DNA from 3 places in the Mesorhizobium sp. M0174 genome. Region 1 is predicted to be linked to each of the others. Evidence: predicted binding sites of a transcription regulator. Region 1 holds the regulator's gene; each other region holds the start of a gene.
The links. The regulator PhoB, encoded in region 1, activates phosphate uptake and scavenging genes when phosphate is short. The targets are predictions, from matches to a motif close to TGTCATNNANCTGTCAT.
Positions count from the first base shown of each region.

Region 2: NKJ13_RS08855 (esterase-like activity of phytase family protein) is a predicted target of PhoB. The motif match lies at 7,693-7,709, and genes of this name have one in related genera.
Region 3: olsB (l-ornithine N(alpha)-acyltransferase) is a predicted target of PhoB. The motif match lies at 2,380-2,396, and genes of this name have one in related genera.

Region 1 covers NZ_JAMYTB010000005.1:142,050-152,694, forward strand. Annotated here, with positions in the region: gene NKJ13_RS12795 (ATP-binding cassette domain-containing protein) at 1-355, opposite strand, end outside; gene NKJ13_RS12800 (sugar ABC transporter permease) at 371-1,735, opposite strand; gene xylF (D-xylose ABC transporter substrate-binding protein) at 1,878-2,918, opposite strand; gene NKJ13_RS12810 (ROK family protein) at 3,204-4,448, shown strand; gene phoB (phosphate regulon transcriptional regulator PhoB) at 4,458-5,147, opposite strand; gene phoU (phosphate signaling complex protein PhoU) at 5,164-5,871, opposite strand; gene pstB (phosphate ABC transporter ATP-binding protein PstB) at 5,904-6,707, opposite strand; gene pstA (phosphate ABC transporter permease PstA) at 6,704-7,555, opposite strand; gene pstC (phosphate ABC transporter permease subunit PstC) at 7,559-8,548, opposite strand; gene pstS (phosphate ABC transporter substrate-binding protein PstS) at 8,608-9,666, opposite strand; gene NKJ13_RS12845 (hypothetical protein) at 10,320-10,645, shown strand, end outside.
Region 2 covers NZ_JAMYTB010000003.1:460,575-471,219, forward strand. Annotated here, with positions in the region: gene NKJ13_RS08820 (KAP family P-loop NTPase fold protein) at 1-1,096, opposite strand, end outside; gene NKJ13_RS08825 (ABC transporter permease) at 1,220-2,269, opposite strand; gene NKJ13_RS08830 (ATP-binding cassette domain-containing protein) at 2,266-3,063, opposite strand; gene NKJ13_RS08835 (substrate-binding domain-containing protein) at 3,150-4,163, opposite strand; gene NKJ13_RS08840 (sugar phosphate isomerase/epimerase family protein) at 4,329-5,237, opposite strand; gene NKJ13_RS08845 (Gfo/Idh/MocA family protein) at 5,234-6,268, opposite strand; gene NKJ13_RS08850 (LacI family DNA-binding transcriptional regulator) at 6,463-7,488, shown strand; gene NKJ13_RS08855 (esterase-like activity of phytase family protein) at 7,797-9,275, shown strand; gene NKJ13_RS08860 (L,D-transpeptidase) at 9,423-10,211, opposite strand; gene NKJ13_RS08865 (MATE family efflux transporter) at 10,411-10,645, shown strand, end outside.
Region 3 covers NZ_JAMYTB010000001.1:72,216-82,860, reverse strand. Annotated here, with positions in the region: gene NKJ13_RS00405 (hybrid sensor histidine kinase/response regulator) at 22-2,310, shown strand; gene olsB (l-ornithine N(alpha)-acyltransferase) at 2,460-3,335, shown strand; gene grpE (nucleotide exchange factor GrpE) at 3,443-4,078, opposite strand; gene NKJ13_RS00390 (hypothetical protein) at 4,319-4,519, shown strand; gene NKJ13_RS00385 (fatty acid desaturase) at 4,645-5,667, shown strand; gene NKJ13_RS00380 (DJ-1/PfpI family protein) at 5,795-6,415, opposite strand; gene NKJ13_RS00375 (DUF934 domain-containing protein) at 6,542-7,078, opposite strand; gene NKJ13_RS00370 (phosphoadenylyl-sulfate reductase) at 7,288-8,052, opposite strand; gene NKJ13_RS00365 (nitrite/sulfite reductase) at 8,027-9,697, opposite strand; gene NKJ13_RS00360 (DUF2849 domain-containing protein) at 9,771-10,076, opposite strand; gene cysG (siroheme synthase CysG) at 10,073-10,645, opposite strand, start outside.

The sequences.
Region 1 (10,645 bases):
CCCAGCCGGTCATCAGCTCGCGGCCGAGAAAAAGGTTGGCGGCCGCATCGACATTGTCGGCCAGCGCCAGCGTCTGATAGATCGTCTCGATGCCGTACTTCTTGGCGTCGCGAGGGTTGGAGATCGAAGCCTCCTCGCCGTTGACGAAAATCTGGCCCGCATCGCGCTTGTAGGCGCCGGACAGGATTTTTATCAACGTCGATTTGCCGGCACCGTTGTGGCCGAGCAAAGCCATCACCTCGCCCGGGAAAAGATCGACCGAGGCATCGTCGACGGCGCGAATGCCGCCGAAGGCGATCGAGATGTTGCGCATGTCGATCAGCGGCGTGCCCGTGGGAGCGGTCTTGTCGGCCATGATCGTTCCTCCTCCCTAAACGCGTTTGCGATAGACGGTATCGAGCCAGACCGCGAGCACCAGCACGGCACCGACGACGATGCTCTGCAGCGGTGAATCGATGCCGAGCAGCACCATGCCGGATTGCAGCGACTGCATCAAAAGGGCGCCGAGCATGGCGCCGAGCACCGTGCCGGAGCCGCCTGCAAGTGACGTGCCGCCGATGACCGCGGCGGCGATGACCAGCAGTTCGTCTAGCGTGCCCAGCGCATTGGTCGACGAGTTCTGCCTGGCTGACGAGATCGCCGCGGCGATCGTTGCCAGCACGCCCATGATCATGAACACCTTCATGGTCACCCAACGCGTGTTGATACCGGCAAGGTTGGCGGCTTCCGGATTGCCGCCGATAGCGAAGACATAGCGGCCGAAACGGGTACGCTTGGTGATGAAGGTCATGATCAGCCCGACCGCCACAGCCATCAGCACGGGTATGGCGATGCCATGGGCGATGAACAGCCCGCCTTCGGGAACTGTTATATTGTTGGCCGCCGCGTATCTGTTCACGATGCCGACCGGCCAAGGATAGGAATTGGCGAGCCATATGGCGCCCATGATGACAGCGCAGGTGAGGACACCGAGGAACGTCTCGGCCCAGATCGGGCGCAACGGAAAGCGGAACCGCTTGCGCTGCACCCGTCCGTTGAGCAGCATGAACACAACCGCCAGGCACGCGATAATTCCGACGATCCAGCTCCATCGCGCGCCGATCGAACCCGCCGGCCCACCGCCCATCAGCTGGAACGTGGCATCAAGCGGCGCAATCGTCTGACCGCTGGCGACCCACCATGCGGCACCCCGCCAGACCAGAAGGCCGCCCAGCGTCACGATGAAGGCCGGCACCTCGAGATAAGCGATGATGTATCCCTGGAACGCTCCGATCAGAAGGCCGAGCGCCAGGCCAATGGCCAGCGCCAGGATCCAGATCCAGGGGTTGCCGAGTTGCAGACCGATCATTCGCACCAGGAAATGCACCTGCGCAAAGCCCATGACCACGCCGATCAGGCCTTCGGCGGAACCGACCGACAGGTCGATATTGCGCATGACGATAACCAGCACCATTCCGGCGGCCATTATGGCCACGGCGGAAGTCTGCACCGAGAGGTTCCAGAGATTGCGTGGCGTCAGGAAGGTCCGGCTGTCGAAGTCGAACGGATTGACGCCGAGCCGTACGCTGGAAACGACATGCAGGCCGATCCAGATGACCAACAGCGCGCCGACCATGCCGAGCATGCGGGTGTCGATCTCGGTTGCCTTGAGAAATCGGGCAACGATGCCGAGCTCGGATTCCCGCGCCCGGTCTGCCGTGCTGTCGACCGGCGTGTTGGAAGTCGTGTCGGTCATGATGTTTCTCCCGCCGGGTTGCCGTCTGCCGCGGATGCCGGAAGCAGCCTAGAAGTTATCCGCCGGAAGCGGAAAAACAATTCTTTTTGAAAAAACGCCGCGGCGAGCGGCCGCGGCGTTCGGGCTTCTCGGAAACGTCGGCTCAGTTGCAGACCGCAACAGTGCCAGCCGCCACGCCGGCGCAGACCTCTTCTTTCTTGATCCAGCCGGCGTCGATGACGACGTTGAGGTTATCCTTGGTGATGGCGACCGGAGTCAGGAACAGCGACTTGACCGTGTTGCCGCCGGGCGTGGTGAAATCCTTCACGCCGGCAATGTCGGTCATCTGCTTGCCGTCGGCAAGCTGCGAGGCGATCTCGGCGGCGTTCTTACCGAGCTCGCGCGCGTCCTTCCACACCGACACGGTCTGTGTGCCAAGCGCGATGCGGTTCAGTGCGGCGTGGTCGCCGTCCTGGCCCGAGACCGGAACCGATCCGGCCAGCCCTTGCGCCGTCAGCGCGGCGACGACGCCACCGGCGGTGCCGTCATTGGCCGCGACCACGGCATCGACCTTGTTGTCGTTGGCGGTCAGGAACTGTTCCATGTTCTTCTGAGCGTTGGCCGGCAGCCAGCCGTCCGTATAGGCCTCGCCGACATTCTTGATCTTGCCGCTGTCGATGGCCTCCTTCAGCACCTCCATCGAACCGGCAAACAGGAAATCGGCATTCGGATCGGAACCCGAACCCTTGATGAAGACGTAGTTGCCTTCCGGCTTCACCTTGAAGACTTCGCGGGCCTGCATGCGGCCGACTTCCTTGTTGTCGAAGGTCAGATAGAACACGTCCTTGTTCTCGATCAGCCGGTCATAGCCGACGACCGGGATGCCTTCGTCCAGTGCCTTCTGCACGGCCGGCCCGATGGCCGAGGCATCCTGTGCCAGGATGATCAGCGCATTGGCACCCTGCGAGATCAGGCTCTCGACGTCGGTGAGCTGCTTGCCGGGGTTGGACTGTGCGTCGGCGGAAATATACTTGTCGCCGGCGGCCTCGATGGCCGCCTTCATTGCGGCCTCGTCGGTCTTCCAGCGCTCTTCCTGGAAGTTCGACCAGGAAACGCCGATGACCTTGTCTTTCGCCTGCGCCACCGACGCCAGCGCCAGCGTCATGGCGACACCCGCCAGAATGGCGGTCGTGAATTTCTTCATCATATCCTCCCTGCGCCGCGTACGGCGTGACCAATTGGCTCAAAGACCAGCTTAGAAGCTCTAATTTTTTCGAGCCTCGAAAAAATACTGGCCCGATCTCCGGCTGCTGTCAACATCGATTCTGATGGATTTTGATGACTGTGCGAGTTTTTTCGAGCGTCGGAATAAACGATGACAGCGCCACCTGCATCTGACACTATTTGCCGCATCCGACACTATTTGTCGGACATTACCGACGGCTTCCGGTTCATGAGCGGCCGCGGCAACCGGGAGGAAAGCAAAACGATGTCGGTCGGAATCCGCCATGACGATTTGCGCCGGCGCAACCGGGCGATGGTGATCTCGGCGGTGCGCCGGGCCGGCCAGCCATCGCGTACGGAGATCGCAGCCACCACCGGCCTCAGTCATTCAACCATATCGGCGATCTCCTCCGACCTGATACGGGAAGGCATCCTCGCCGAGAGCAAGGCAAGTGAGCCCGTTTCGTTGAAACGCGGTCGTCCACAGGTCGGCCTCGCCCTCAACCCGGAAGCGGCGGCGGTGCTGACCGTGGTGTTGTCACTGAATTTCCTGTCGGCCGCCATTATCGACTATGCGGGACAGGTGGTCGCCGAGGAACAGCGCCGGCTGGACACGCTGACCATGCCGCGCGACGAGCTGATCCGCGAATGCATGGCCATCGTCCGGCGCCGGCTTGAGGACCCAGACCTTGACGTCCGCAGTGTCGCCCGCATCGCCCTGGCGATTCAGGGCATTACCGACTCCCCTGCACGCGCCATGCTGTGGTCGCCGATCACGCCGCAGACCGACATCGCCTTTGCCGACATGCTGGAGGACGAATTCGGCATCCCGGCCACGGTGGAGAACGACTGCAATATGATGGCGGTGGCTTTGCGCTGGCGCAATCCGGATCGCTATCGCGACGACTTCATCGCCATCCTGCTTTCGCATGGCATCGGTATGGGGCTTGTGCTGAAGGGCGAACTGTTCACCGGGACGCATTCCTCGGGCGGCGAATTTGGCCACATGATCCATCGTCCGGGCGGCGCGCTCTGCCGTTGCGGGCGGCGCGGCTGCATCGAAGCCTATGCCGGCAACTATGCCATCTGGCGCAACGCCAGGCAGATGAGCGAAGACAGCGAACCTATCGCCGACGTCAGCGACGCCGACATGCGCGCGCTGGCCGCCCGCGCGCGCGAGAAGGATGGGCCGGAACGCGAGGCCTACCGCAAGGCCGGCGAAGCGCTGGGTTTCGGTCTCGGCTCGCTGTTCGCGCTGATCGATCCGGCACCGGTCGCGATGGTCGGCGCCAGTGCCGCTGCCTTCGATCTGATCGAGCCGGCCTTGCGCAAGGCAATCGCCCAGACCGCCGGCGGCCAGCACTCGGGCTCGATCTCCTTCGATACCGAGCCGAACGAATTGCCGCTGATCCGCGAAGGCTGCGCGATGCGGGCGTTAAGCTTCGTCGACCAGGAGATTTTCGCGCCGGGCGCGCAAATGAGGCCCGGCGTCAGAAAGAACGTCGCCTGACCAGGCGGGTCAATCTTCCCTGATCGCATAGCCGGCACCGCGGATGGTGCGGATGACATCCGGCATGCGGCCGTTATTGACGGCTTTGCGCAGCCGCCCGACATGGACGTCGACGGTGCGTTCGTCGATGTAGATCGTCTCGCCCCAGACATTATCGAGCAACTGGCTACGCGAGAAGACGCGGCCCGGATGCCGCATCATGAACTCGAGCAGTCGGAATTCGGTCGGCCCGAGCCGGATCTCGCTCTTCTTGCGATAGACCCTGTGCGATTCGCGATCGAGCACGATGTCGCCGACCTTCAACACGCTGGACAGCACTTCCGGCTTGGCGCGCCGCAGCAGCGCCTTGACCCTGGCCATGAATTCCGGCGTCGAAAACGGTTTGACCAGATAGTCGTCGGCGCCGGTCGAAAGACCGCGCACCCGGTCGCTCTCCTCGCCGCGCGCGGTCAGCATGATGATCGGCAGCCGCTCGGTTTCGGGGCGCACGCGCAACCTGCGGCAGAGCTCGATGCCGGAAACCGCCGGTATCATCCAGTCGAGCACCAGAAGGTCGGGCACATTTTCCTGCAAACGGATCTCGGCTTCGTCGCCGCGTGTCACCACCTCGACCTGGTAGCCTTCGGATTCGAGATTGTAGCGGAGCAGCACGCCCAACGGCTCCTCGTCCTCCACCACCATTATGCGTGGTGCGATCATCGGCTGGGCACCCCCATCATGTCACCGGCGCGGACATTGTCGTTTCGTCCTGCTTCGGACGATTGACGGGCAATTGCTCGCCGGTCAGCACATAATACGCATTCTCGGCGATGTTGGTGACATGGTCGCCGATCCGCTCGAGATTCTTGGCGCAGAACAGCAGATGCGTGCAAGCGGTGATGTTGCGCGGATCTTCCATCATGTAGGTTAACAGCTCGCGGAACACGGACGTGTATTTGACGTCGATACGCTCGTCGGCGGCGCGCAGCTTGGCCAACGCGGCCGCATCGCCTGCGGCATATTCCTCGATGACGCCCTGCACTTGGATGAGCACCAGCTGCGCCATCGCATCGATGGAATGCGATAGGTCGCGCGGCGTGACGCTGAGGCCGACCGCGCTCACACGCTTGGCGATATTCTTGGCAAGGTCGCCGATGCGTTCGAGGTCGCCGGCCATGCGGATCGCTCCGACGACATGGCGCAGATCGTGAGCCATTGGCTGGCGCTTGGCGATCAGGGTGATGGCGCGATCGTCCAGTTCGCGTTGACGCGCGTCCATGATGGCGTCGTCGGAGACGACGCGCTGCGCCAGCACGTTGTCGGAATTCAACAGGGCCTTGGTCGCCCCGCCGACCATCGAACCGGCGAGGTCGGCCATGTCGCGGATCAGCTTACTGATCTGCTCGAGATCCTCGTCGAAAGAAGCGACTGTGTGTTCGCCCATGGTCCTGTCCTCATATGCATGATCGGAACGGCTCAGCCGAAGCGGCCGGTGATGTAGTCCTGCGTGCGCTTCTCGCGGGGCGATGTGAAGATCTTCTCAGTCCGGTCGAACTCGACCAGTTCACCCAGATACATGAAGGCGGTCTGGCGCGACACGCGCGCCGCTTGCTGCATGTTGTGGGTGACGATGACGATCGTGTAGTCGGCTTGCAACTCGTCGATCAGTTCCTCGATCTTGGCCGTCGACAGCGGGTCGAGGGCCGAAGCCGGTTCGTCGAGCAGAATGACTTCCGGCTTCACTGCCACGGTGCGCGCGATGCAGAGCCGCTGCTGCTGGCCACCGGACAGGCTCAACCCGCTGGCGTTTAGCTTGTCCTTGACCTCGCTCCACAGCGCGGCCCGCTTCAACGCTTGCTCGACGCGGCCGTCCATCTCGGACTTGCCGAGATTCTCGTAGAGCCTGACGCCGAATGCTATGTTCTCGTAGATCGACATCGGGAACGGCGTCGGCTTCTGGAACACCATGCCGATCTTTGTCCTGAGGAGGTTGAGATCCTGCGACCGGTCGAGAATGTTCTTGCCGTCGAGCAGCACCTGGCCCTCGGCGGTCTGTTTCGGGTAGAGCTCGTAGATGCGGTTGAAGACGCGCAGCAGCGTCGATTTCCCGCAACCCGAAGGGCCGATGAAGGCTGTGACGCTGCGCTCGGGCAGCGACAGGCTGATGTCCTTCAGCGCCTTACTCTGGCCGTAGTAGAAGTTGAGGTTCTTGACCTCGATCTTCGTCTTCTCGGTGACCGTTTCGGTCATCGTCATGTCTGGGGACAACATCTGTGTCATCTGTCCTCTCTGCGTCCGGTAAGGCTGCGGGCGAGGATGCTCAAGCCCAGAACCGTCAGGGTGATTATGAGTGCGCCGGTCCACGCCAGTTGCTGCCATTCCTCGTAAGGGCTGAGAGCGAACTGGAAGATGGTCACCGGCAGGCTGGCCATCGGCGCGTTGATATTGCTGCTCCAGAACTGGTTGTTGAGCGCGGTGAAAAGCAGCGGCGCCGTCTCGCCGGAAATGCGTGCTATCGCCAGCAATATGCCGGTGACGATGCCGGACAATGCGGCGCGGTAGGCGACCGAACGGATCACCACCCAGCGTGGCGCGCCGATCGCGGCACCGGCTTCACGCAACGCGTTCGGCACCAGGTTGAGCATGTCTTCAGTGGTGCGCACGACCACCGGAATGACCAGGATGGCAAGCGCCACGGCGCCGGCAATGGCCGAGAAATGTCCCATTGGCCGCACCATCAATTCATAGACGAACAAGCCGATGATGATCGACGGCGCCGACAACAGGATGTCGTTGATGAAGCGGACGACGGTGGTGATGCGCGAAAAGCGTCCATACTCGGCCATGTAGGTTCCCGCCAGCACGCCGATCGGCGTGCCGACGACAACGGCGATGATCGTCATCAGCAGGCTGCCCGCGATGGCATTGAGCAGGCCGCCGGCTTCGCCCGGTGGTGGCGTCATCTCGGTGAAGACCGCGAACGAAAGCCCGGCTGTGCCCTTATAGACCAACGCACCGAGAATGAGCGCCAGCCAGGCAAGTCCGATGCCGGCGGCGACGACGCAAAGCGCCATCATCACCGAATTCCTGGCTTTGCGGCGGCTGTGGAGCGATGAGGATGTCGACATCGGTCAGGCTCCCGTACGGGCGTCGATCCGCATCAGCATATAGCGGGCGGCGGCAAGGATCAGGAAGGTGATGACGAACAGGATCAGGCCGAGCGCGACCAGCGAGGAGGTGTAGAGGTCGCCGTCGGCCTCGGTAAATTCATTGGCGATGGTCGCCGAGATCGTCGTGCCCGGTGCGAACAGGGAGGCACTGATGCGATGCGCGTTGCCGATGACGAAAGTCACCGCCATGGTTTCGCCGAGTGCCCGGCCGAGGCCAAGCATGACGCCGCCCATGATGCCGATGCGGGTATAGGGAATGACCACGCGCCGGGTCACTTCCCAGGTCGTGCAACCGATGCCGTAGGCCGATTCCTTCAGCACCGCCGGCACCGTATCGAAGACATCCTTGGTGATCGAGGTGATGAAGGGCAACACCATTATGGCGAGGATCAGCGCCGAGGTCAGAAGGCCGATGCCGTAAGGAGGGCCGGCGAAAAGGCTGGATAGTCCCGGCACGCCGTGGAAGATGTTGATGATGAAGGGCTGTATCGTCGTCTGCAGGAATGGCGCGAACACGAACAGGCCCCAGATACCATAGATGATCGAGGGAATGCCGGCCAATAGCTCGACCGCTATGCCGATCGGGCGCCTGAGCGGGCGCGGGCAGAGCTCGGTGAGAAAGATCGCAATGCCGATGCCGATCGGAACCGCGATCAGGATGGCGATGGCCGCCGTCACCAGGGTGCCGTAGATCGGCGCCAGTGCGCCAAATTTTTCCGTGACCGGATTCCAGCTCTCAGTCGTCAGGAAAGAAAAGCCGAAGGACGACAGCGCCTGCCATGAGCCGGCAAACAGCGAGATCGCGACACCGCCGAGGATGACCAGCACAAGGATTGCGGAAGCGCGGGTGAGTCCGCGAAATATGGCATCTGTGAGCGCGAAGCGCCGCACCGTAGCGTCCCTGGCCCGGGCTGCTGCAGATGATGGCATGGCATCGGAAGCGATGGTCATTGGGTCCTCGCGATTAAAGGCAACAGGGAGGGCGCCGTCGACGCCCTCCCTGGAGGAGATTACATAGCCGAGTAGAGCGGCTTGCCATCGTCGCCGACGACTTCCTTGGCCCACATGGCCTTGACGCTCTCAACCACCTTGTCGGGCATCGGAACGTAGTCCAGCTCGCCGGCCATCTCGTCGCCCTTGTCATACGCCCAGGCGAAGAATTTGAGCGCTTCGCCGGTGGTCGCGGCGTCGTCCGGCTTCTTATACAGGAGGATCCACGTCGCCGCCGTCATCGGCCAGGACTCGGCGCCCGGCTCATTGGCGAGGATCACCCCATAGCCCGGCTGCGAGCTCCAGTCGGCATTGGCCGCTGCCGCCGAGAACGCGGCTGCGGTGGGCTCGACCTTCTTGCCGTCCTTGTTGATCATGTCGGTGTGGGTGAGCTTGTTCTGCTTGGCGTAGGCGTATTCGACATAACCGATCGCGCCGCCGGTCTGGGAGACGTTGTTGGCAACGCCCTCATTGCCTTTGGCGCCGATGCCGACCGGCCATTCCACGGCCTTGTCGACGCCGACCTTTTCTTTCCAGTCCGCGCTGACGTCGCCGAGGTAGTATGTGAAGTTGAACGTCGTGCCCGAACCATCGGAACGGTGAACGACCGCGATCGCCTGCGAAGGCAGCTTGACGTCGGGATTGAGCTTCTTGATCGCCTCGTCATCCCAGCTCGTGATCTTGCCGAGGAAGATGTCGGCCAGCGTCGGGCCGTCGAGAACCAACTCGCCCGGCTTGAGGCCTTCGAGGTTGACGACCGGAACGATGCCGCCCATCACCATCGGGAACTGAGCCAGTCCGGACGCTTCAAGCTCGTCGCCCTTGAGCGGCGCATCCGAAGCGCCGAAGGTAACGGTCTTGGCCTTGATCTGCTTGATGCCGCCGCCGGAACCGATCGACTGGTAGTTGAGGCCAACGCCGGTGTCTTTCTTGTAGGTGTCGGCCCACTTCGCATAGATCGGGTAGGGGAAGGTGGCGCCGGCGCCGGAGATGTCCGCGGCGAGCGCGGCGGACAGGGTGAGGGTGGTCGTCGCCGCCATTGCAATCGCAACGGCCGCCGAGCGGATGAAATGTCTCATGTGGCCTGCTCCTGTTCGGAATATGGTCTCTCGGCGCCATTCCTCCGGCGCCCGCTGAGGCCAATAGCCCCCGATTATTACAGTCGCATGACAGTTTCATGTCGCTCCGGTAACGTCGTCCAGCCGGGTTAAGAAGGAGCGGCCGCGGGCTTTGTCGGCATGGGCCGCGGTTTGCCGCTGGAATCAGCAGCTTGCGTGATTTCCGGCCGGCATCGTCGGCTCGGCGATCGCAGCCACCGGCTTTAAAAGAAAAAAACCGGACGGGAGCGCGTTGCATGCAGCCAGAACGTGTCATGGCCGCGCCATCGCCGAAACAGGTCCGTTGGGGTAAATCTGACCCTGTTTCTTGCCGGCGGTCGCTGCTCCCGCCCGTAACTGGAGGAGCGGAACTTCGAACATCCCATTGTCGCCACTGAGCGCGGCTTTGGTATGGTGCGATCGCACCATGGCCTTACGCTGGAAGCGTTGACGAATCGCAAGTTTCTAACTCGCGCTGGATCCCCATTCGCGCCCGACTCGGCGCTCGATCTTCGAGCAAGGCCTTCGACGGGAAGCGCGACGACTTCTACTTCACGGTATCTACTCCCTTCGCCCTATTCCGCCGGTTGTCGGTTAGGCCGAAGCGGCGTTATAAGCTTGCAGGGGTATTGCTGATGTCTCGACGGATTCTGCCTGTCTTCCTGTGCCTGGCGCTGCCTCTGGGAAGCGGCTGCGCTCGCAGCTATGACGGCACCGTGATCATTCCCAAGCCGCTCGATGTTCGCCGGTTCTGGGACCGGCCTTCGCCGCAGGCGCAAGCCGAACAGTCGCAACTGGAGACCGACGTCTTTCCAGTGGCGCCGCAAACGACGAAAAGGCCGGCGATGCGCAGGAATGCAGCTTCCGTTGCAGCGCCACGGAGGAGGGCCACCAACAACCCACCCGTGCTGTCGCCGGAGCCGACGAAGGCGCTAACTTGCAGGAACGTCAGCGAGCCCGG
Region 2 (10,645 bases), on a different contig from region 1:
GGGTTCCATTTTTGGCCTTCGAAAACAACACCGGCGACGAAAGCTTCAAATCACAAAGTATATGTATCAATGCTGGATGGCGGATGGTTCTTTTGTTTGTAAAAGCCAGACACAACCCAAACAGTGTGCAAAGGCGCTCAAGTCGACGGAGAGAATACTCTCCTCTTTCCCAGACAAGTGAAATAAATTCCGCGAATCCGTCCTTCAAACGGCCAGATTCGTCGTCGTCTGGCATCTCTTTAAGGACATTCAAGACAAACTTCTTTAGAAGCCGATCATTCTCTCTTTTTTCGAATTGCGGAAATGTAACTCTAAAATGAATGAATTTCTCGAGATACAAACTCGAATCTATCTCGGATCCGTACATTTTTCTGGTCGCTGCCGAGAGCTGATCAAGCTGGCAAACAAGGAGAAAGTGAACGTTCTTGACAGAAAATAGATGTTTTATCGTCTCCAAAACCGACAAAGCATATGTTGGTCTACGTCTATCAAGCTCGTCTACGATAAATATAAGAGGCTTTTGACTGTCGTCTGCCGACATAAGGTCCGAAAGGGTTTGGCGAAAAGTCTCGAATGCTTTCTTCTCCGCTTTCGCGCTTTCCAATCGGTTGTCAATAATTTTGTCGAGTTCGGCTTCGATCTCTTTGCCCACCTCATTGGCTATATCTTCATTTGCATCTTCGAAATCAGAAGCCCGAACCACACCGGCTGTTAGCCCGCGAATTGCACCTTTTATAGCAACCCGCCCGACAATCTTCGCTACGTCTTTTGCTTTTGCCTTAAGTGCCTTTTTTTCTTTCGGTTTTATTCCCGTCTCTTCAATAATCTCTGCAGCAAGCGAAACAAAAACGTCGGAATCATAGTCGCGTTTAAATGCATCGAAATAGACAACTTTGAATTTCTGATCCCTTGCCCTACGAGCCAAACGTCTTGCAAAGACCGTTTTTCCTGATCCCCATGGCTCGTCAAGCGCGACAACCAATGCATCATCGCTGAGATCAAAAACCTTTAAAAGCCCATCGCCAAACAAGTCGCGGCCGAAAATATCTTCACTGGCTCCAACTGCTTGCTCAATATCCGGCGCAAGTATCTTCATCTAACGCTCCCTCAAAGCAGGAGCCGTTTCTAGCACATCAAATCGCTTATTTAAGCTTGACCCAACGCCTATTCACTAGTTCTTTTTGCCAGCCCTGCGGCGAGGCAGACCGATGAGGCGCCCTCACCGATACCTTGCCTGGTTCCATTTGTGGCCGAGCAGCGACAGGATGATGATCAGCCCGTTGAAGAACTGCACGTAAAAGCCGCTCAACCCCGCCGCCACCACGCCGGTCTGAATGAACGACACTGTGACCGCACCGATCGCGCCGCCGACAACAGTGCCGATGCCGCCCCAGGTCGGGGTGCCGCCGACGAACACCGATGCCAGCACCGGCAGCAGGTATCCGTCGCCCGCCGTCGGCCACCAGGTGAAGTTGATCATCACCGAGAACGTGCCGGCGATCGCCGCGCCGATGCCGACGAAGACGAACACTTTTACGCGCACGCGCTTGACGTCGATACCCATCTGCTGGGCGCTGTCTGGATTGTCGCCGACCACCTTGACCTGGGCACCGAAGCGATGGCGGTTGTAAAGCAGCGCCGACAGCACGACGAAGCCGATGGCCCAGAAGATCTGCACCGGAATGCCGTAAAGCTGGCTGGAGAAGATCTTGTGGGCCCAGCTGTCGGCAAGGCCGGTCAGCGCCGTCGACCTGCCCTCGTTGATGATCTGGATCAGGCCGCGCAGCAGGAAATTCATGCCGAGCGTGGCGATCAGCGACGACAGCCCGCCATAGACGACCAGCGAGCCGACCAGGAAGCCGAGCAGCATGCCGGTGACCATTGCGGCGGCGATGCCGAGGAACGGGTCGTAGCCGGCCTGCACGACCAGCGCGAAGACCCATGAGGCAAAGCCCATCGTCGCCGGAAACGACAGGTCGATCTCGCCGCAGGTGACGACGAAGACCAGCGGCACCACCACGAACAGCGCCACCGGCAGCGTGGTCAGCACGGAGCTGTAAAGATACCAGGTGGTGAACACGATCGGATTGGCGATCATGAACACCGCCATCATGACGATGAACACGGCAAGCGTGCCGAGCGCGGCGCGGTTGTCGAGGATGAACCCGCGCAGCCAATTGTCGGACGGGTGTCTCCACTCTTTCCCGGCGGTTTCGCCATGCGTGCCGCCGAGGGGGCTCTGCAGATCGGGTTCCATGGTCTTGCTCATCGTGCCGCCCTCCCCGCATCGCCCGCGTCGTGCAACCCCGGCAATCCGCTGGGGTGGGCGACGTCCTCCATGAAATTGATCAGGTCTTCGGCCGATTTGACCTCGCTGCGGTCGGCGGTGAGCGCGACCTTGCCGCGGTCCAACACCACGAAGCGATCGGCGATATCGAAGACGTGGTGGATGTTGTGGCCGATGAACAGGATCGAGCGCCCGCTCGCCCGCACCTGGCGCACGAAGTGGAAGACCTTGGCGGTCTCGGTCAGCGATAGCGCGGTCGTCGGTTCGTCGAGGACTATCAGCTCCGCCTTCTTATAGATGGCCCGCGCGATCGCCACGCCCTGGCGTTCGCCGCCCGAGAGCTGACCGACGATCGACTGTGGCGTGAATACTTTCGAGGTGAAGCCGATCTCGCGCATCAGCCGGCTCGCCTCCGCGATCTCCTTGTTGACCTTCAGCCAGCCAAGCCAGCCGGTGAGCTCGCGGCCCATGAAGATGTTGCGCACGATCGTCTGCTGCACGGCGAGCGCCCGGTCCTGGAACACCGTCTCGATGCCGGCGTCGCGCGAGCGCGCAGGGCTCCATCCGGTCACCGGCTTGCCGCGGACGAGAATCTCGCCGCTGGTCGGTTTGACCACGCCGGACAGGATCTTGATCAGCGTCGACTTGCCGGCGCCATTATCGCCGATCAGGCCGACCACCTCGCCTCGATCGACGCTGAGATTGACCCCGCCAAGCGCATAGACCTGGCCATAGGACTTGCTGATGTCGCGCAGTTCGATGATGCGTTCGGCCATGGCGATCCTCGCTTGATTGTCGCGTGCCGGCCTTTTCGCCGGCGGTCCCGCCGGCCGGGCTCAATCCCGGCCGGCGGCTTGGGAGGTCAGCGCAGCGCCTGCTTGGCGAGCTCGGCGACAATCTCGTAATTCTGCGGCGTGACGAAGCCGGCGCCGGTATCGACATTCATCGGTGCGAGACCCAGCACAACCTGCTGGCAGAGGCTGAGGATCGGCAGATAGCCCTGCAGGAACGGCTGCTGGTCGGCCGTCAGCTGCACCCAGCCGCCCTTGAAGCCCTCGACGATCTGCGGGCTGGTGTCGAAGCCGAAGTTGAAGATATCGCCCGGCTTCCTGCCCGCCGCCTGCATGTAAGTCGGGACGTTGCCCAGCATCTGTCCGCCGGGATAGCCAACCGCCTTGACGTCGGGATTGTTGAGCAGTGCCGCGGTGATCACCGGAAGGGCCAGATTGGGGTCGGAAGCCCATTCGCCGCTCGGTGGCGAGGAGAGCTGTATGACCTCGACGCCCGCTTCCTTGAGGGCAGCGACAGTGCCGCGTTCTCGCGCGCCGCGGCTCTCGTTCTCGAACGGGCCGATCATGATTGCCTTGTCGCCGGCCTTGAGCCCGGCCAGCTTGACCGCCTCGGCGCCAAGCGCGCGGCCCTGCTGCTCCTGCTGGGCACCGACATAGCCGCCGCCGAACGCCGCCGTGACCGTCGGCACCGGCACGTTCTGGTACATCATCTTGATGCCGTCCTTGTGCGCCTGTTCGGCCAGCGGCATGATCGCGGCGTCGCCGGGGTGGCCCATCATGGCGATGCCTTGGGGCTTGACCGCGACAGCCTCGCGCAATTGCTGCACCATCTTCTCGACATCCCACTGGGAAAAGATGTAGTCGACCTTCGGCCCGAGATCGGCCGCCGCCTGCTTTGCGCCATTATAGACGATCGTGCCGAAGGCATCGCCCTCGGCGCCGCCGACGAAGAAGCGGATATGGACGTCCTTGCACCACTGGGCATCGAGCGCCTGCGCCGGCAAGGTCGAGAGTGCGGCGGCGAGCGCCATCGCGGCCGCCGCGACGGTCGAGCGCAGAACTGTCCTTCTCATCGTAATGCTCATGCACTTATCCTCCCTTTGTTCCCTCGCTAGCCGAGGGGTTTTGACGATCGCTTCGGCAAGGCGCCGCAATCTTTCCCTGGCCGGCACCTCCCGCCGGCTTGTCCTGTTTTTATGCATGTCGTTATCGCAAAACCGCTGGGCACTTTTGCGCGACATGCATTAGCCTCACACCGGGTTCGGCAGGTAGCTCGCGCCTCCCCGGCATTGTTGGAGATAGTCCAGCGCACGCGCCTGGCCGGTGATCTCGAGATCGCCGCGATAGACCGGGTCGTGCCAGCCCTCAATGTCGATGGCGCCCTTGTAGCCGGCCAGCCGCAGCTCACTGATCACCCGCGTCCAGTCGCTATCGCCGAAGCCAGGGGTGCGCATCTGCACGAACGGCAGGCGGCCGAACACGCCATGTTCGCGGATCACGTCCCAGCGCACCGTCGCGTCCTTGCCGTGGACGTGGAAGATACGCGGCGCCCATTTGCGGATCTGCGGGATCGGATCGATCAGATAGACCAGTTGATGGCAGGGCTCCCACTCCAGGCCGAGATTGCCGTCCGGCAACTCGTTGAACATCAACTCCCAGGCGTCCGGATTGTGGGCGATGTTCCAGTCACCGCTGGCCCAGTTGCCGTCCATGGCGCAGTTCTCGAACGCGATGCGCACGCCCTTGTCGGCGGCACGCCTGGCCAACGGTCCCCAGACCTCGCGGAAACGCGGCAGGCTGTCGGGCAGCGGCTTGCCGCGAATGCGGCCGGTAAAGCCGCTGACCATATTGGTGCCGAACAGATGCGCGTTGTCGATGATCGTTTCCCACGCCTGGAGCACGCCGCGATCGATCTCGCCGCTCTCCAGCGGATTGCCGAAAACGCCGATCGATGAGACGATGACATCGGCATCGCCGATCGCCTCGCGGATCTCGCCCGCTAGCCGCGGAATGTCCTTGCCGCCCAGCGTCTGCCAGAAGAACGGCTGGATGCTCTCGAAGCCGAGCGGCAGGATCTGCCTGACATAGGCGGCCGGGTCGTCGAGATTGGCCCGCACCATTGTGCCGATCCTGATGTCGAGCAGCGGGTTTGGCATCATGATCCTTCCTGTGCAGCGATGGCGACCCGGCGCCCGGTCTCGGCGCTCTCGATCGCAGCGAAAACCATGGCCAGGCTCTTGATGTTGTCGGCGCCGCGCGTCTCCGGCTCGGTGCCGGTTTCGACGGCGCGGACGAAATCCTGGATGATGCCGAGATGGCCGCCGACGCGATCGGCCGGGTCGAGCGGCGGCACGGCTATCGGTTCGGTGCGGTCGAACAGGCCTTCACGGACCGGCTGCACGATTTCCGCCTTCAGCCCGTCCTCGCCGTCCCACACAATGCTGCCGCGCTCTGCGACGATCCGCCATGTACTGTCCCAGCTGGTGCGGAAGCCGGCCGCGCACCAGCTGCCGGCATAGGTGAACAGCTTGCCGCCGCCGAGGTCGAAGCTTGCGGTCGCCGACGACCCTTGCCGATACCAGGAATTGGCCGGCTCCCACTCCTGGCAATAGACACCGGTCGGCTCGCCGGCCGCCATGTAGCGGGCGGCATCGAATGTGTGGATCGCCATGTCGAGCAGCAGCACATGACGCATCTCCTCGCGAAAGCCGCCGAAATGCGGCGCGACGAAGAACTCGGCATGGATGCTGGTTGGCGCACCAATGGCGCCGGAATCGAGAAAGCGCCGGATGCGCCTGACATTGGCGACATAGCGGCGGTTCTGGACGACGGCATGGATACGCCCGGCGCTGCGGGCGGCCTCGACGATGGCACGCGCATTGTCCGGGCTGTCGGCGAGTGGCTTTTCGGTCAGCAGGTGGCAATTATGGGCAAAGGCGGAAAGCGCGACCTCGCGGCGGGCGGCGGGAACCACCACGTCGAATACCGCGTCGGGCCTGGTCTGGTCGAGCACGGCGTCGAGGTCGGTTCCAATGATGGCGCTCGAAAGCTCGTATTCGCGCGCCCTCGCCCGCGCCCGTTCGACATCGATATCGACCAGGCCGACAATGGCGAGCCCGTCGATCTGCCTGGCTGCATCGAGCCATGCCTTGCTCATGGCGCCGCAGCCGACCAGGACGACATTGATCATCCAGTGCTCCTCCCTCTCGGCCCCTCCAGACCGATCGTCACGGCGTTCACGGCAGGGCCGTGAATGTTTTCCGTAAACGTTTACGAGAACACACCCGATGGCGTAGAATGTCAATCGGCCGATAGCGAAAAACGTGATGCCGGCTTGGCCTGAACAGCAGCCGGTGCTAGCCAACCAAGGGGGAGAACTGTCCTTTGGCGTCCAGCATTCACGACCTTGCGCGTCACCTGAACATTTCGATCGGCACGGTGTCGCGCGCGCTCAACGGCCGCGCCGACGTCAACGCCGACACACGCCAGCGCGTGCTCGATGCGGCCAAGAAGCTGAATTATTCGCCGAACCAGTCCGGCCGCAGTTTGCGGCGCGGCGCCACCCATTCGATCGCCTTCATGCTGCAGCCGCATCCGGGCGATCAGGAATATGGCGAGCCGTTCTTCATTCCGTTCCTGACCGGGTTGCAGGCCAAGCTCGCCGAAAGCGGACTCGACCTGATCGTGGTGATGGGCGCGCCGGGCGACTATCAGCAGGAGCGCCTGCGCCGTGTCGTCGAGACCCGGCGGGCCGATGCGGTGGTGCTGGCCTGGACGCGGCGCGAGGACGAGCGCATCGACTATCTGACCCAGGCCGGTTTCCCGTTCGCGACGCTCGGCCGCAGCCGCTCCGGCGGCGATGCCTACCCCTCGCTCGACCTCGACTTCGAAAAAGCCGGTGCTGACGCGGTCGATCGTCTTGTCGCGCGCGGTCACCGCCGCATCGCGGCCATCCGCCCGTCGCTCGATCTCAATTTCGGCTATCTGTTCCTCGCCGGCTATCGCAAGGCGTTGCGGCGGCACGGCATCGAATTCGACCCCGAGTTGATCGCCGACGGCTTCATCAACGAGGCAGGCGGCTACGCGGTGACGCCGAAGGTCATGCGCTCCAAGGACCCGCCGACCGCCATCATCTTCAACAATGACGCGATGGCGCTTGGCGGCTGCAAGGCTTTGGCCGAGGCGGGCATCAAGCCCGGCCACGACATCGCGGTGATCGTCATCGTCGACACCCCGCTCTGCCGCTATTTTTCGCCGGCGCTGACCGGCTTCCGCCCGGCGCTTGAGCCGATGGGCGAGCGGCTGGCCGAAATGCTGCTGGCATCGATCCCGGCTTACGCCGGCGCCGAAGGCGCACGCATCATCCGTGAAGTCTGGCCGCTGCAGCTGATCGCGCGCGACAGCGATTGAGCGCGGCACTTCCCTTCTCCCCTTGGGGAGAAGGTGGCCGAGCCCACGGGTCTTGCCTTCGGCAAGCCAGAGGACAGGCTCAGCTCGGTCGGATGAGGGTGCTCCAGCTCGGCACCGAGGCACTCCGTCCAGCACCCCTCTTCCGTCTCGGCGCTGCGCGCCGATCCACCTGCTCCCACAAGGGACGAAGGAACAAGCGCCCTCTGTCACGCAAGTATCATGTTCGCGTCCTAGACCTTTTTCGGAAAGCGCTGGCGGCATGTCGATGCGACGCCCGCTTCGGCTGTTTTGTCACAAAGAGGATTTCCATGAAAAACCTGCACCGAAACGCGTCCCTCGCGGTCGCGCTGGCGATGTTCACCGCCTTGACTCCGGCCTTGGCTGAAAACGCAGCGACCGTCGGCGGCGTCAGCTTCGTCAACAAGGGCCTGGTCGGTGTCGGTCGCATCCCGGCCAGCCAAAGGGACAAGTTCGGCGAGACGTTTGGCTCCGGCTCGGGCATGGCGATCGACGCTGCCGGCTGGACGCATGGCGCCGATGGCTATAAGGGCTCGCTGTGGCTGCTGCCGGATCGTGGCTACAATGTCGTCGGCACCACCGATTACCGTCCGCGCATCAACACGATTGCCATCGAATTCGCCCCGATCGCACCGGGTGCGGCACCAGCCGCCGGCCAGGAACAGTCGGGCCTCAAGGCAACCCTTGCCGACACCATGCTTTTGACCGACGACAAGGGCGCCGACGCAACCGGCCTCGATCCGCTCAACGGCGTGCGCGCCGCGACCGACGACATGCCGATCCTGCCCGAAGCCAACGGCAAGCTCGCGCTCGATAACGAGGCGATCGTGCGGCTGCCCGACGGCACCATGTTCATCTCGGACGAATATGGTCCGAACATCTACCACTTCTCCGCCGATGGGCGTCTGATGTCGGCAACGCAGTCGCCGGCGGCGCTTGTCCCGATGCGTCATGGAACGCCGAACTTCGCGTCCAACAATCCGGGACCGGGCGCGGCAGACCCAGATCCGACGGATCCCGAAACCGGCCGTCAGAACAACCAGGGCCTCGAAGGCATGGCACTGACGCCGGACGGGAAGTTCCTGATCGCTGTGCTGCAATCGGCCCCCAGACAGGATGGCGGCGATTCCGCTTCGACGCGCCAGAACACGCGCGCGCTGGTCTACGATGCCTCGGATCCGGCCCAACTCAAGCTTGCGCATGAATATGTTGTGGCGCTGCCGGTGTTCACCGATGCCAAGGGCAAGACCAAGATTGCCGCGCAGAGCGAAATCGTGGCTCTGTCGGACAAGACCTTCCTGATGCTGGCGCGCGACAGCGGCAACGGCCAAGGGGTGAAGGGCGACACCTCGCTCTATCGCGAGATCAGCGTCGTCGATGTGTCGGCGGCAACCGACATCGCCGGCACCGAGTTCGACAAGGACAAGCCGGTTGCGCCCAAAGGTGAGCTCGATCCCTCGGTGACGCCGGCCAAGCTGACGCCGTTCATCGACATCAACGACAAGACCGAGCTCGGCCGCTTCGGGCTGCACAATGGCGCGCCCAATGACCGCAACAACCTTTCGGAGAAGTGGGAGGCGATGTCGGTGGTGAGCGTCCTCGATCCAACACGGCCCGACGACTATTTCCTGTTCGTCGCCAACGACAATGACTTTCTCACCCAGGACGGCTTCCAGGTCGGCGCGGCCTACAAGGCCGACGATGGCGCCGATGTCGACACGATGTTCCTGGTCTATCAGGTCACGCTTCCAGGCCTCGCCGGGAAGTAGCGACACCCCCAGGCAGGCGGACGCGCCGAACGCGTCCGCCTGCCTGGCACGATCGAAAGGTCGGGCCCTTCAGTTGCGGCTCGCCGGCACAAGGATTGTGTTCTAGTGGGTTTGCAAAACCTAAGACTGATGATCCGTCGAAGGCACTTACCTCAACATCTCCGCGTCCTTTGGCACGCCCGCATCGATCGGCTCGGCCGTCCTGTCCGACACGGCGGCGATCTTCCCGGCGGCCGACAGGTTCGGGCGCACGAAGACCGGCGCGACGCCGTCGACGCGGCTGTAGAGGTCGATAATGTCCTGATTCATGAAGCGCACACAGCCGGAGGAAGCGTTCTTCCCGATGGAATCCCACTCCGGCGTGCCGTGCAGCCGGTACATCGTGTCCTTGCCGTCGCGGAAGAGATATAGCGCGCGTGCGCCCAGCGGGCTGTGCGGGCCGGGCGGCATGCCGTCCTTGTATTTCGCCAGTTCCGGCCGGCGCTGGATCATCTCCGGCGGCGGCGTCCAGACCGGCCACTTCTTCCTCGCCTGAACCACGGCGCTGCCGGTCCATCCGAAACCGGCCTTGCCGAGGCTGACGCCATAGCGAATTGCCTTGCCGCCGTCGTGCACCAGATAGAGGAAGTGCTCGGAGGTATCGACGACGATCGTGCCGGGTTTTTCTCCGGTCGGATCGGACACGATTTGGCGCACGAATTTCGGATCGACCTTGGCTACCGGGATTGCCGGCAGTTGATAGCCCTCGTCGACGCGCGCCGCATACATACTTGCGGCATCGCCGAAAGCCGGATCGCTTGGCGCCGCGGTCACTGGCGGCGCCGCTACGTCCGTCGTGGTGCACGCCGAAAGAGCCACGGAGGCCGCGCCCAAAGCGGATGCACCAAGAAACGCACGCCGGTTCAGGCGCTCAAAAAACAGCGGAATATCGGACATGAACCCCCGGCTTGCCCATGAGATCTAGGAAAGATGCGGCCCCACGCGTGCAGGATCAATATACGATTCCGGAAGCTTTGAGAACATGATTGGATCAAGGCACGCCAGGCGGAATTCGCAACGCTGCGTCGACCTGTCTCGTTAAATCGGCAATCATTGCGGACCGGACTCAAGATAAGCCTTCGCCGAGTTGCCTGCCATGGACGACAAGATGCCCGCACGCCGGCGGACCAGCGACCTCACCAGTGGACCTATCCCGCGTACATTGCTGCTGTTCGCCCTGCCGGTGCTCGGCTCCAATGTTCTGCAGTCGCTCAACGGCTCAATCAATGCCGTCTGGGTCGGTCGTTTCCTCGGCGAAGCGGCGCTGACCGCCACGTCCAATGCCAACCTCGTGCTGTTTCTCATCCTCGGCACCGTCTTCGGCATCGGCA
Region 3 (10,645 bases), on a different contig from region 1:
TCTGTCTGGCAGGAGTTCCGTATGATTGCGGAACCCGGCATCAGAGCGGCGGAACCAGCCGAACGGGCCGACGGGACGGCCCCCGATACGCCAGCACGGCAGCTTGTCGCCGCGCCACCGCTGGCGCCGGAATTGCCCGACGCCAACCGCGAAGGCCTGTCCTTCCTGACGCTGGTCGCCATCGTCGTGCTGGCGGGCCTGTCGCATTTGACCGGAGCGCCGATCTTCATCACCATCGGCCTTTTGGCGACAGCCATGGCCGGGCTCGCCATGCATCTGCGCAACAGGCGCACCGAGCGCCGCGCAGTGGCCCTGCTCGATGCCACCACCGCCCGCAGCCGCGCCGAAATCGAGACGCTGGCCGACCGCATGTGGGAGATGCAGGAGAGCGAGGAGCGCTTTCGCGGTCTGATCGATGCACTCGGCGATCTCGTCGTCCACCGCGACCGCGACGGCCACATTGTCTACGCCAACAAGGTTTTCGCCGACCTTGTCGAAACCGACCAGCGCGAGCTTGCCGGCAAGGCCCTGGCCGAACTAGGCATCGATGTCGGCATCGTCCCCGACGCCGCCTTTTCCGACCATGAATGCCTGAGTTCCACCGACGTCGCCATTCGCACGCCGGACGGTCCACGCTGGTTCTCTTGGATCGAGCTGTCGGTGCGCGACAAGGACAGCGGCGCCGTTTCGCATCGCGCCATCGCCCGCGACATCACCGCCCGCAAGCGCGCCGAATCCTCGCTGATCACCGCCCGCGAGCGGGCCGAATATGCGAGCCAGGCCAAATCGCGTTTCCTCGCTACCGTCAGCCACGAGATCCGCACGCCGATGAACGGCATCATGGGCATGGCCCGGCTTCTCGCCGACACCAGCCTTTCGCCCGAGCAGCGGACCTATGTCGGCGCCATCTCGACCTCGGCCAGCGCGCTGCTGGCGCTAATCGAGGACCTGCTCGACTACTCCAAGATCGAGGCCGGCCGCTTCGATCCCGAACCGCAGCCGATGTCGGTGCGTGAGATCGCCGACAATGTCGTCGAGCTTTTGGCGGCGCGGGCTTTTGCCAAGGATATCGGCCTCGGCTGTCATGTCGAACCCGACGTGCCGCAGCTGATCACCGCCGACCCCGGCAGGGTCAGGCAGGTGCTGCTCAACCTCATCGGCAACGCCGTCAAGTTCACCGACAGCGGCGGCGTCCTGGCAAGCATCGCCCGCGTCCGCACCGAAATCACCGACCGCATCCGCTTCACCATCACCGACACCGGCCCCGGTCTGCGCGAGGAGGACATGGAGCGTATCTTCGAGGACTTTGAACAGGCTGACGGCACCTCGACCCGTGCGCATGGCGGTGCCGGCCTCGGTCTTGCCATTTCCAAGCGCCTGGTGACCGCCATGGGCGGCACCATCTCTGTGTCGAGCCGCCTTGGCCAGGGATCTGAATTCGTCTTCGAGATTCCCGCTATTTCCGCCGTCGAGGCGCCGCAGATCCGCGAGAACCCGCTGTCGGGCCGGCATGCGGTGATCGTGTCGAAGAACCCGGTCGAGGCCGAAGCCATCGCCCGCACCATTCGCGCCAATGGCGGCACGGTCGATCTGGCCACCGCCGCCGCCCAGGCCACCGCTTTCGCCGAGGGCTGTGACGTGCTGCTGATCGATGCTGCCATGGAGCAAAGCGACGGCAGGCTGCTCAGGCGCCTGCGCCAGAGCGGATTTGCCGAGTGCGAGGCAGTGACGCTGATCGCGCCGACCGACCGCGGCATGCTTGGCGAATTCCGTGCCAATGGTTACGCCACCTTCCTGGCGAGGCCGGTGCGCGGCGAGACACTGCTGCGCGTGCTTTTGACCAGCCACGCGCCGGTCATCGCCGAGCCGCAACTGCAAAGGCGCGGCGCGCAGGCGGGGCATGCCATTGGCGCCCGCCAGCAGGGCCTGTCGGTGCTGATCGCCGAGGACAACGACATCAATGCCATGCTGGCCCGCGCCACGCTGCTGAAGGCCGGGCATCGCGTGAAAGTGGTCGGCAACGGCAAGGCCGCGGTCGAGGCGGTCATCAGCACCGGCCACAAGCACCGCTACGACGTGGTGCTGATGGACTTGCACATGCCTGTCATGGACGGCCTGGACGCCATCGCCGCCATCCGCCGCCATGAGGAGGAGACCGCGGTGCCGCCGGTGCCGATCATGGTGCTGTCGGCCGACAGCCAGGAAAAGACCCGCCACGCCGTGCTCGCTCACGGTGCCAGCGGCTTCGTCACCAAGCCGCTCGACCCCGATGCCCTGGTTCATGCCGTCGAGGGGCAAGTGGCCGCCTGAGGCACAACATAGACGGTTGATAGATTACCCAGCCGACGAAGTATTGCCCGCAGAGCCGTATCACGGTACTGTCACAATCCTGTTGCACCTACACCGTATCCCCGTGCCAAGAGGGATGGCTCGAAGGAGAATCACTCGTGCATACAGTCATGCCGGAATGTGATGCTCGGCCGAACGCCAGCGGGCCTTTGCTCGTCGGCCGGAACGCCGATGCCGTCATAAAAGGCGCATCGCTCGGCCGCATCGGCAATCTCGAAGTGCGGCTCGCCCGCAACGAGGCCGAGATCGCTGCCGCGCAGGAAGTGCGCTACCGGGTGTTCTACGACGAGCTTGGTGCCAGGAAGGACCTGTTCCAGATGCAGGACCGCCGCGATGCCGATCGCTTCGATCCCCTCTGCGATCATCTGCTTGTGTTCGATACTTCGCTTTCCGGCCCCGAGCATCGCCGCATCGTCGGCACCTACCGCCTGCTGCGGCAGGAGATTGCCGCAGCGGCCGGCGGCTTCTATTCCGAAGGCGAATTCGAGCTGACCAAGCTGATCGCGCGGCATCCCGGCCAGCGGTTCCTCGAGCTCGGCCGCTCCTGCGTTCTGCCGGAATACCGCTCGAAGCGCACCATCGAGGCGCTGTGGCAAGGCATCTGGGCCTATATCAACCATTACGGCATCGGCGTGATGACCGGCTGCGCGTCGTTCCACGGCACCGTGCCGGCGGCACATGCCGAGGCGTTGACCTATCTTGCCCACCACTGCCGGACGAATTCATCCTGGGACGTGCGCGCCGTCGCCGGGCGCTATTGTTCCATGGACCTGATGCCGATCGAGGCCGTCAACACCAAGGCGGCGATCGCCGCGATGCCGCCGCTGGTCAAGGGCTATCTGCGCGTCGGCGCGCGCATCGGCGACGGCTGCGTCATCGACCGTGAATTCTCGACCGTCGACGTGTTCGTGGTGATGCCGGTCAAGGAGATCGGTGCCCGCTACGTCAATTATTATGGCGGAGAAGCGCAGCGGTTTGCGGCCTGAGTAGGGGAGAGAAGGCAACGGCCGGAGTAGGCAAGTGCTCTGCTCTATTTTACCCGACGTAGCGGTATTCCCTACTCCCGTACTGCCTATTCCCCTACTCTCCTAACTTACGCATCCTTCTCAGCTTGCTCATTCACCGGCCCCGGCTCCACCGGCGCTTCGCTCGCCACATGCTTGGGGCCGCCCTTGGCGACGCCGACCATGGCCGGCCGCAGCACACGCTCGCCGATCGAATAGCCGGGCTGCACGACCTGCACGACTGTGTTGGCCGGTACGTCGGGATTGGGCACCTCGAACATCGCCTGGTGGAAATTCGGATCGAATTTCTCGCCCTCGGGCTCAAGCTTCTTCACGCCGTGACGTTCAAGCGCCGACAGCATGGCGCGCTCGGTGATCTCGACGCCGTCGATCAGCGCCTTGAAACCGGCATCGTCCGAAGCCTTGGCCTCCTCCGGGATGGCATCCAGAGCGCGGCGCAGATTGTCTGACACCGAAAGCATGTCGCGGGCAAAGTTGGCAACCGCATAGGCGCGCGCATCGTGCACGTCGCGGGCGGTGCGGCGGCGCAAATTCTCCATGTCGGCCGCGACGCGCAGCGCGCGATCCTTCAGCTCTTCGTTTTCCTTCAGAAGCCGCACAAGCGCTTCATAGTCGCTGTCGACGCCGCCTTCCCTTGGCTCCGCGGCAGCCTCGGTCTTCTCGGCTTCATCGGGCGCGCGTTCGTCTTTTGCCTGGTCGCTCATCGCCGTTTCCCGTCATTTTCGAATGGTGTGGATTTGCGCCCGATATCGAGGTTTGGCGGCCAAAAATCAAGGGGCAAGCGATACTGCAGCCGCTGGCCACGGCTTGAGGGCGAACAGCGGAGACTTTTCGATTTTAATTCAAACTTTACCGTATCCGACGGCTTTGCTTGCCAGGCTACTACAATGCGGGAACCATTCCTCCTGTGGAAGAGTTTCGAAGCCGACACAGGATTTTGGAAGATGTCCCGCACCAATGGCGAAAAGCACGACGCGCTCGCCGTCGATATCCGGCGCCAGCTCGGCAATGAGACCACCAAGCGCTTCCTGCGCACCCTGCCGGCATTCCGCACGGAGACGGATATTCCCGACCGCCTGAAGAAATTGCTCGACCGCCTGGATGGCATCGAAACCAACATGGTCGCAGGCGGGCGCCGTCGGTAGGCGCCGTTGCCGGCGACGCGCCCGGCGACTGTGGCCGGGATTCGTCGCATCGCGCGACATTTACCCGCAGTAACTTTGCGTGATCTCCGTCTTGCGGCAGCGCCCTGCTCCGCCTATGTTTCATGATGAACATGATTTCCCCCGAAGCTGTGGCAAACAGCAAGCGCGCCTGGTTGAAAATCCTGTCGCGCTATAAAAAGCCCGACAGGCGTCGCAGCGCCGTCGAACTCGCCATCACCCTCATCCCTTTCGCCACGCTGTGGGCATTGTCCTCGGCCGCCTATGCCTATGGCCATTGGTGGGGTCTGGTCCTCATCCTTCCGGCCGCCGGCTTTCTGGTGCGGATCTTCATGATCCAGCACGATTGCGGTCACGGCTCCTTCTTTGCCAATCGCTATGCCGACGACTGGATCGGCCGTGTGCTTGGCGTGCTAACGCTGACGCCCTACGATTGCTGGCGCCGCGCCCACGCAACCCATCACGCCAGCGCAGGCAATCTCGACGAGCGCGGCACCGGCGACATCAAGACACTGACCGTCGCTGAATACCGGCAACTGTCGTGGCGAGGCCGGCTCGCCTATCGCCTCTATCGCCATCCGCTGGTGATGTTCGGCCTTGGCCCGATATGGATTTTCATGTTCGAGCAGAGACTGCCCTTGGGCATGATGCGGGGCGGTTTCACCCCCTGGGTGTCGTCGATGTCGACCAACCTCGCCATCGCCGTCATCGCCGCGCTGCTTATCTGGTTCGTTGGCCCCGGCGCGTTTCTGGTCGTGCATCTGCCGATCGTCATCCTCGCCGGATCGGCCGGCATCTGGCTGTTCTATGTCCAGCATCAGTTCGAGGAGACGGAGTGGACAAAGGACTCAGAGTGGGAATTCCAGCACGCTGCCCTGCACGGTTCGTCCTATTACGACCTGCCGCCGGTGCTGAACTGGATCACCGGCAATATCGGCGTCCACCACGTGCACCACCTTTCGGCCAAGGTGCCGTGCTACCGGCTTCCGGAAGTGCTGAGGGACTATCCGGAATTGCGTGAGATCGGCCGCGTCACGCTCCTCGACAGCCTGCGCTGCGTCAAGCTGGCGCTGTGGGACGAGACCCGCAGCAAGCTGGTATCGTTCCGCGAAGCGCGGATGGCCGTGTAGGCGCACCGCCGCACCTAAGGCGCGTCGCGCTCGACCAGCCTCATGCGACGCGCTCTTTATCGCAAAACCGCTGAACACACTTTTGCGCGACATGCGTTAGGGGTGCGGCAGGCTCCAAATTCCGAGCTTAAGCCGCCTGGCGTTGGTCGCGCATCAGGATCTCGCCTTGGCGGATCTCGGTGGCCAGCACTTTCAGGCATTCGCGCATGAACGCGGCAAGGCCCGGCCAGCCCTTGGCCGACACCAGATTGCCGTCGACATGGGCGCCGGTCGGCGCAACATCGATATAGATGCCGCCGGCCAGCGTGACTTCCGGCTCGCAATATTGCAGTGCCGCGACTTCGCGGCCGCGCACCACGCCGTCGACTGCGATCAGGATCTGCACGCCGTGGCAGATGGTGAAGATCGGCTTTCCCGTCTCATGGAAATGCCGCACCAGCGCCTGCACGCGTTTGTCGATGCGGATATATTCCGGCCCGCGCCCGCCCGCCGCGTGGACGGCATCGTAGTCGGCGGGATTGACCTCGGAAAACGTCTTGTTGAGGATGTAGTCGTGGCCGAGCTTTTCCGTATAGGTCTGGTGGCCCTCGAAGTCGTGCAGCGAGGTCTTCAGGATATCGCCCGCCTTCTTGTCGGGGCAAACGACATGGACGGTGTGGCCGACCGCATGCATGGCCTGTTCAAAGACGAAAATCTCGTACTCCTCGCTGAACTCGCCAACGAGCATCAATATCTTCTTGCCAGCCATATCCTCCCTTGTGGCCACATTTATTCGGATCACGAAATAATGGGCCTATCCTAAGGCGGAGAGGCGCAAAAAGGCTGAATCGGGAATGTGGTCCGACCAGACAGGCTTCCGGCCCTCTGGAGCAGATCAGCCGGGGCGCACCCGCCGCCAGGAATATTTCGGGCCTTTGGGCTCCGGCTTCACCGCCGGCTGATAGAACAGCGGCAGTCCGCCTGTGCGGCCTTGCTCGAGCCGCTTCAGCAGCACCGGGTGCGAGATCTCGAATTCGTCGAAGCCGAGGCGCAGCATATGCGGCAGCTGGTCGATAAGCACCTGCCCGGTGGCGCGCATGGCGCCGGTGAAGTGGTAACGGCTGCGCAGCAATTCGCCCTTGGAGAACGAGCGGCCGTCATTGAACGCCGGAAAGGCCAGCGCCACCAACGACAGCTGGTCGAGCAGGCCGGCGATCTTGTCGAGCTGGTCGCCGGGCTGCAGCAGCACGCCGATGCGTTCCTTCGCCGACCGCCGCACCTCCGGATCGAGGCCGAGAAACGCCTGCAACGGCAGGATGAAACGGCCATTGCCGACCAGCGCCTCGGCGCTTTCGGCATGAACCCACTCGTCCTCGCGGAACCCATCCGGTGTCCACAGCCGCGTGCCGTTTTCGGCTATCAAGTCGCTCATCAAGAAAATTCCCAAGTCCAAAGAGTCTAAAGTGCGAAGCACCTCAGGGTGCGTTGAGATTCAGGTCAGGCCGAGCCGGAGCCGAAGGCGGGCGCGAAGCGACCAAACTGCGTTGCTTCCGAAAACCGGAGCGGAGCGTACTCTTTGGTACGCGAGCACCGGAAGCGCAGGAAGCCGCCATTTGCAGGCCGGCTGAATATCAATATGCCCTAAAGTGAGGCGTCAGTCAGCGACCTTTCCAAACCCGACAAGTGGATGCCGCATTCGGTCTTGGCGTGCCCGGCCCAGCGGCCGCTGCGCGCGTCGTCGCCCGGTTGCACCGGCTGCGTGCATGGGAAGCAGCCGATCGACAGATAGCCATAGGCGACCAGCGGGTTTTCACGCAGCGCATGCGCGCGCATGTAGCCGGCCTGGTCCGATGTCGTCCAGTGCGCCAGCGGATTTATGCGGATGCGCGAGCCGACCGCCTCGAACACCGGGAGCGCTGCCCGGGTCGCCGCCTGGAAGCGCTTGCGGCCGGTGAACCAGGCGCGGAACGGCTCGACGCCGCGCGCCAGCGGCTCGACCTTGCGCACGTCGCAGCAGGCGTCGGTGTCGGTCTCGTTCAGATTGCCGGTCGGGTCGATCCTTGCCAGCGCCGCATCGTCGGGCCTGATCACCCGGATATCGGTCAGCCCGAAATCGGCGGCCAGCGCGTCACGATAGCCGAGCGTCTCCTCGAAATGCTTGCCGGTGTCGAGAAAGATCACCGGCAGCGTGCGGTCGATCTCGGCGATCATGTGCAGCAGCACCGCCGAATCCGCGCCGAAGGACGAGACGGCGGCGATTTCGCCGTGAAAGAATTCCCGGGTTGACCGCTCGATGATCTCCAGCGGCTTCAGATGGCCGTAGAGCGCGTCGAGACCCGCCGCTTGGGCGGCGATGCCGGCCTCGACGTCGACAATACGGTCAAGCGGCCTTGGCTTCGCCAGCATAGAGCGCCTCCTTGAACGGCGCAGGACCGACACGGCGGTAGGCGTCGATGAATCTTTCGTTTCTGTCCAGCCGAAGCCCGAGATAGGTCTCGACGATCTGCTCGATGGCATCGGTGATCTCTTCCGAACTGAAGCCGCGGCCGATGATCTCGCCGACCGAGGTGTTCTCGTCGGCCGAGCCGCCGAGCGTCACCTGGTAGAGCTCGGCGCCTTTCTTCTCGACCCCGAGGATGCCGATATGGCCGACATGGTGATGGCCGCATGCATTGATGCAGCCGGAAATCTTCAGCTTCAATTCGCCGATCTCGCGCTGGCGCTCCAGTGAGGCGAAGCGCCGCGAGATTTCCTGCGCCACGGGAATCGAGCGCGCCGTCGCCAGCGCGCAATAATCGAGGCCGGGGCAGGAGATGATGTCGCTGATCAGGTTCGAATTGGCCGTCGCCAGCCCGATATCGACAAGCGCGTCATAGACCGCCTTGAGGTCGGCCCGCGCGACATGCGGCAGGATCAGGTTCTGCTCGTGGCTGACGCGCAGCTCGTCGAATGAATATTTTTCGGCAATGTCGGCGACCGCTTCCATCTGGCTGTCGGAGGCATCGCCCGGCGTCTCGCCGATGCCCTTGAGCGAGATGGTCACCGCCGCGTAGTCGGGATGGCGATGGGTGACCACATTCTGGTCCAGCCATTCGGAAAAGCTCTTGGAGTCGAGGCGGGCAAGCTTGACCGCCTCGTCGCCTTCCGGCCGATCGACAAGCGGAGGCGGCGCGAAATAGGCGTCGATGGCGCGGATGTCTTCTTCCGGCAGCCTCAGCTCGGCGTCCTTCAACGCCTGCCATTCGGCCTCGACCTGGCGGGTGATCTCCTCGACGCCGGTCTCATGGACCAGGATCTTGATGCGCGCCTTGAACTTGTTGTCGCGCCGGCCATAGAGGTTGTAAACGCGCAGGATCGCCGTGCAGTAGGACAACAGATCCGCTTCGGGCAGGAAGTCGCGGATCTTCTTGGCGACCATCGGCGTGCGGCCCTGACCGCCGCCGACATAGACGGCGAAACCGAGCTCGCCGGCGGCGTTCTTCTTCAGGTGCAGGCCGATGTCGTGCGTCTGAATGGCGGCGCGGTCGCGCTCGGCGCCGGTCACCGCGATCTTGAATTTTCGCGGCAGGAACGAGAACTCCGGATGCACCGAGGACCATTGCCGCAGGATTTCGGCATAGGGGCGCGGATCGGCAACCTCGTCAGCGGCGGCGCCGGCGAAGTGGTCGGCGGTGACGTTGCGAATGCAGTTGCCGCTGGTCTGGATGGCGTGCATCTCGACGCTTGCCAGATCCGCCAGGATCGCCGGAATGTCCGACAGCGCCGGCCAGTTGAACTGGATGTTCTGGCGCGTCGTGAAATGGCCGTAACCCTTGTCGTATTTGCGGGCGATGTGGCCGAGCATGCGCAGCTGCTTGCTGTTCAGCGTGCCATAGGGCACCGCGATGCGCAGCATGTAGGCATGCAGCTGCAGATAGACGCCGTTCATCAGCCGCAGCGGCCGGAACTGGTCCTCGGTGATCTCGCCGGCAAGGCGCCGCGCGACCTGGTCGCTGAACTCGGCGACGCGGGCCTTGACGAAATCGTGGTCGAACTCATCGTAACGGTACATATTCAGGTCTTTCCGGGCGCGTCCGCCCGTTATTTTCTTCGTTCGAGCATGATCGGGACCATGCTTGTGTCATCTATGCCGCGTGGGCGGCTTGCGGACGGGCCTGCTTGCCCAGATCGTGACGGGTGGTCGGGCCGGCGGCACGGATCTTTTCACGCAGCCGGACCGCTTCGACCGTGCCGTTGGCCACGGTCACGTCTATCAGGTTGACGTCGACCACTTCGTTGTTGGCGGAGGCCTTGGCGCCGATCGCCTCCAGCCGGTCCTCGGCCGCCTTGTCATGGGCGATGTCGGCATGGTCGATGGTCTCGGCCCAGCCGCCATTGGCGTACCAGACGGCTATGCCGTCGGCGAGGCGGTTCGCGGTCAGGACTTTCATTGGTTCACTCCTTGCGCGGCAGCACGGGCCACGCTTTCCTGCCTGTGTGCCGCCAGCGGCTCGGACCGTTCGAAATTGGCGCCGGCGACGGCGTCGCCGATGATTGTCATCACCGGGCCGCTGAGGTCGGCGCGCGCCTCCAGCGACGGCAGGTCGGCGAGCGTGCCGTGGAAACGGCGGCGGTTGGCAAGGCTGGCATTCTCGACCACGGCGACGGCGGTATCCGGCGACAGGCCGGCTTCGATCAGCCGGCCGGCGACCTCGGCGGCGACCGAGCGCCCCATATAGACGGCGACCGTCGCGCCGGAAATGGCGAGCTTTGCCCAGTCGGGCAGCGAATTTCCCTTGAGGTCGTGGCCGGTGGTGAACACCATCGACGACGACACGCCGCGCAGCGTCAGCGGCAGTTCGAAATCGGCGGCGGCGGCGAAGGCCGCGGTGACGCCCGGAACCACTTCGTAGGCGACGCCGGCATCGCGAAGTGCCGCCATCTCCTCGCCGGCCCGGCCGAACACCAGCGGGTCGCCGGACTTCAGCCGCACGACGCGCTTGCCGGCGTGGCCAAGCTC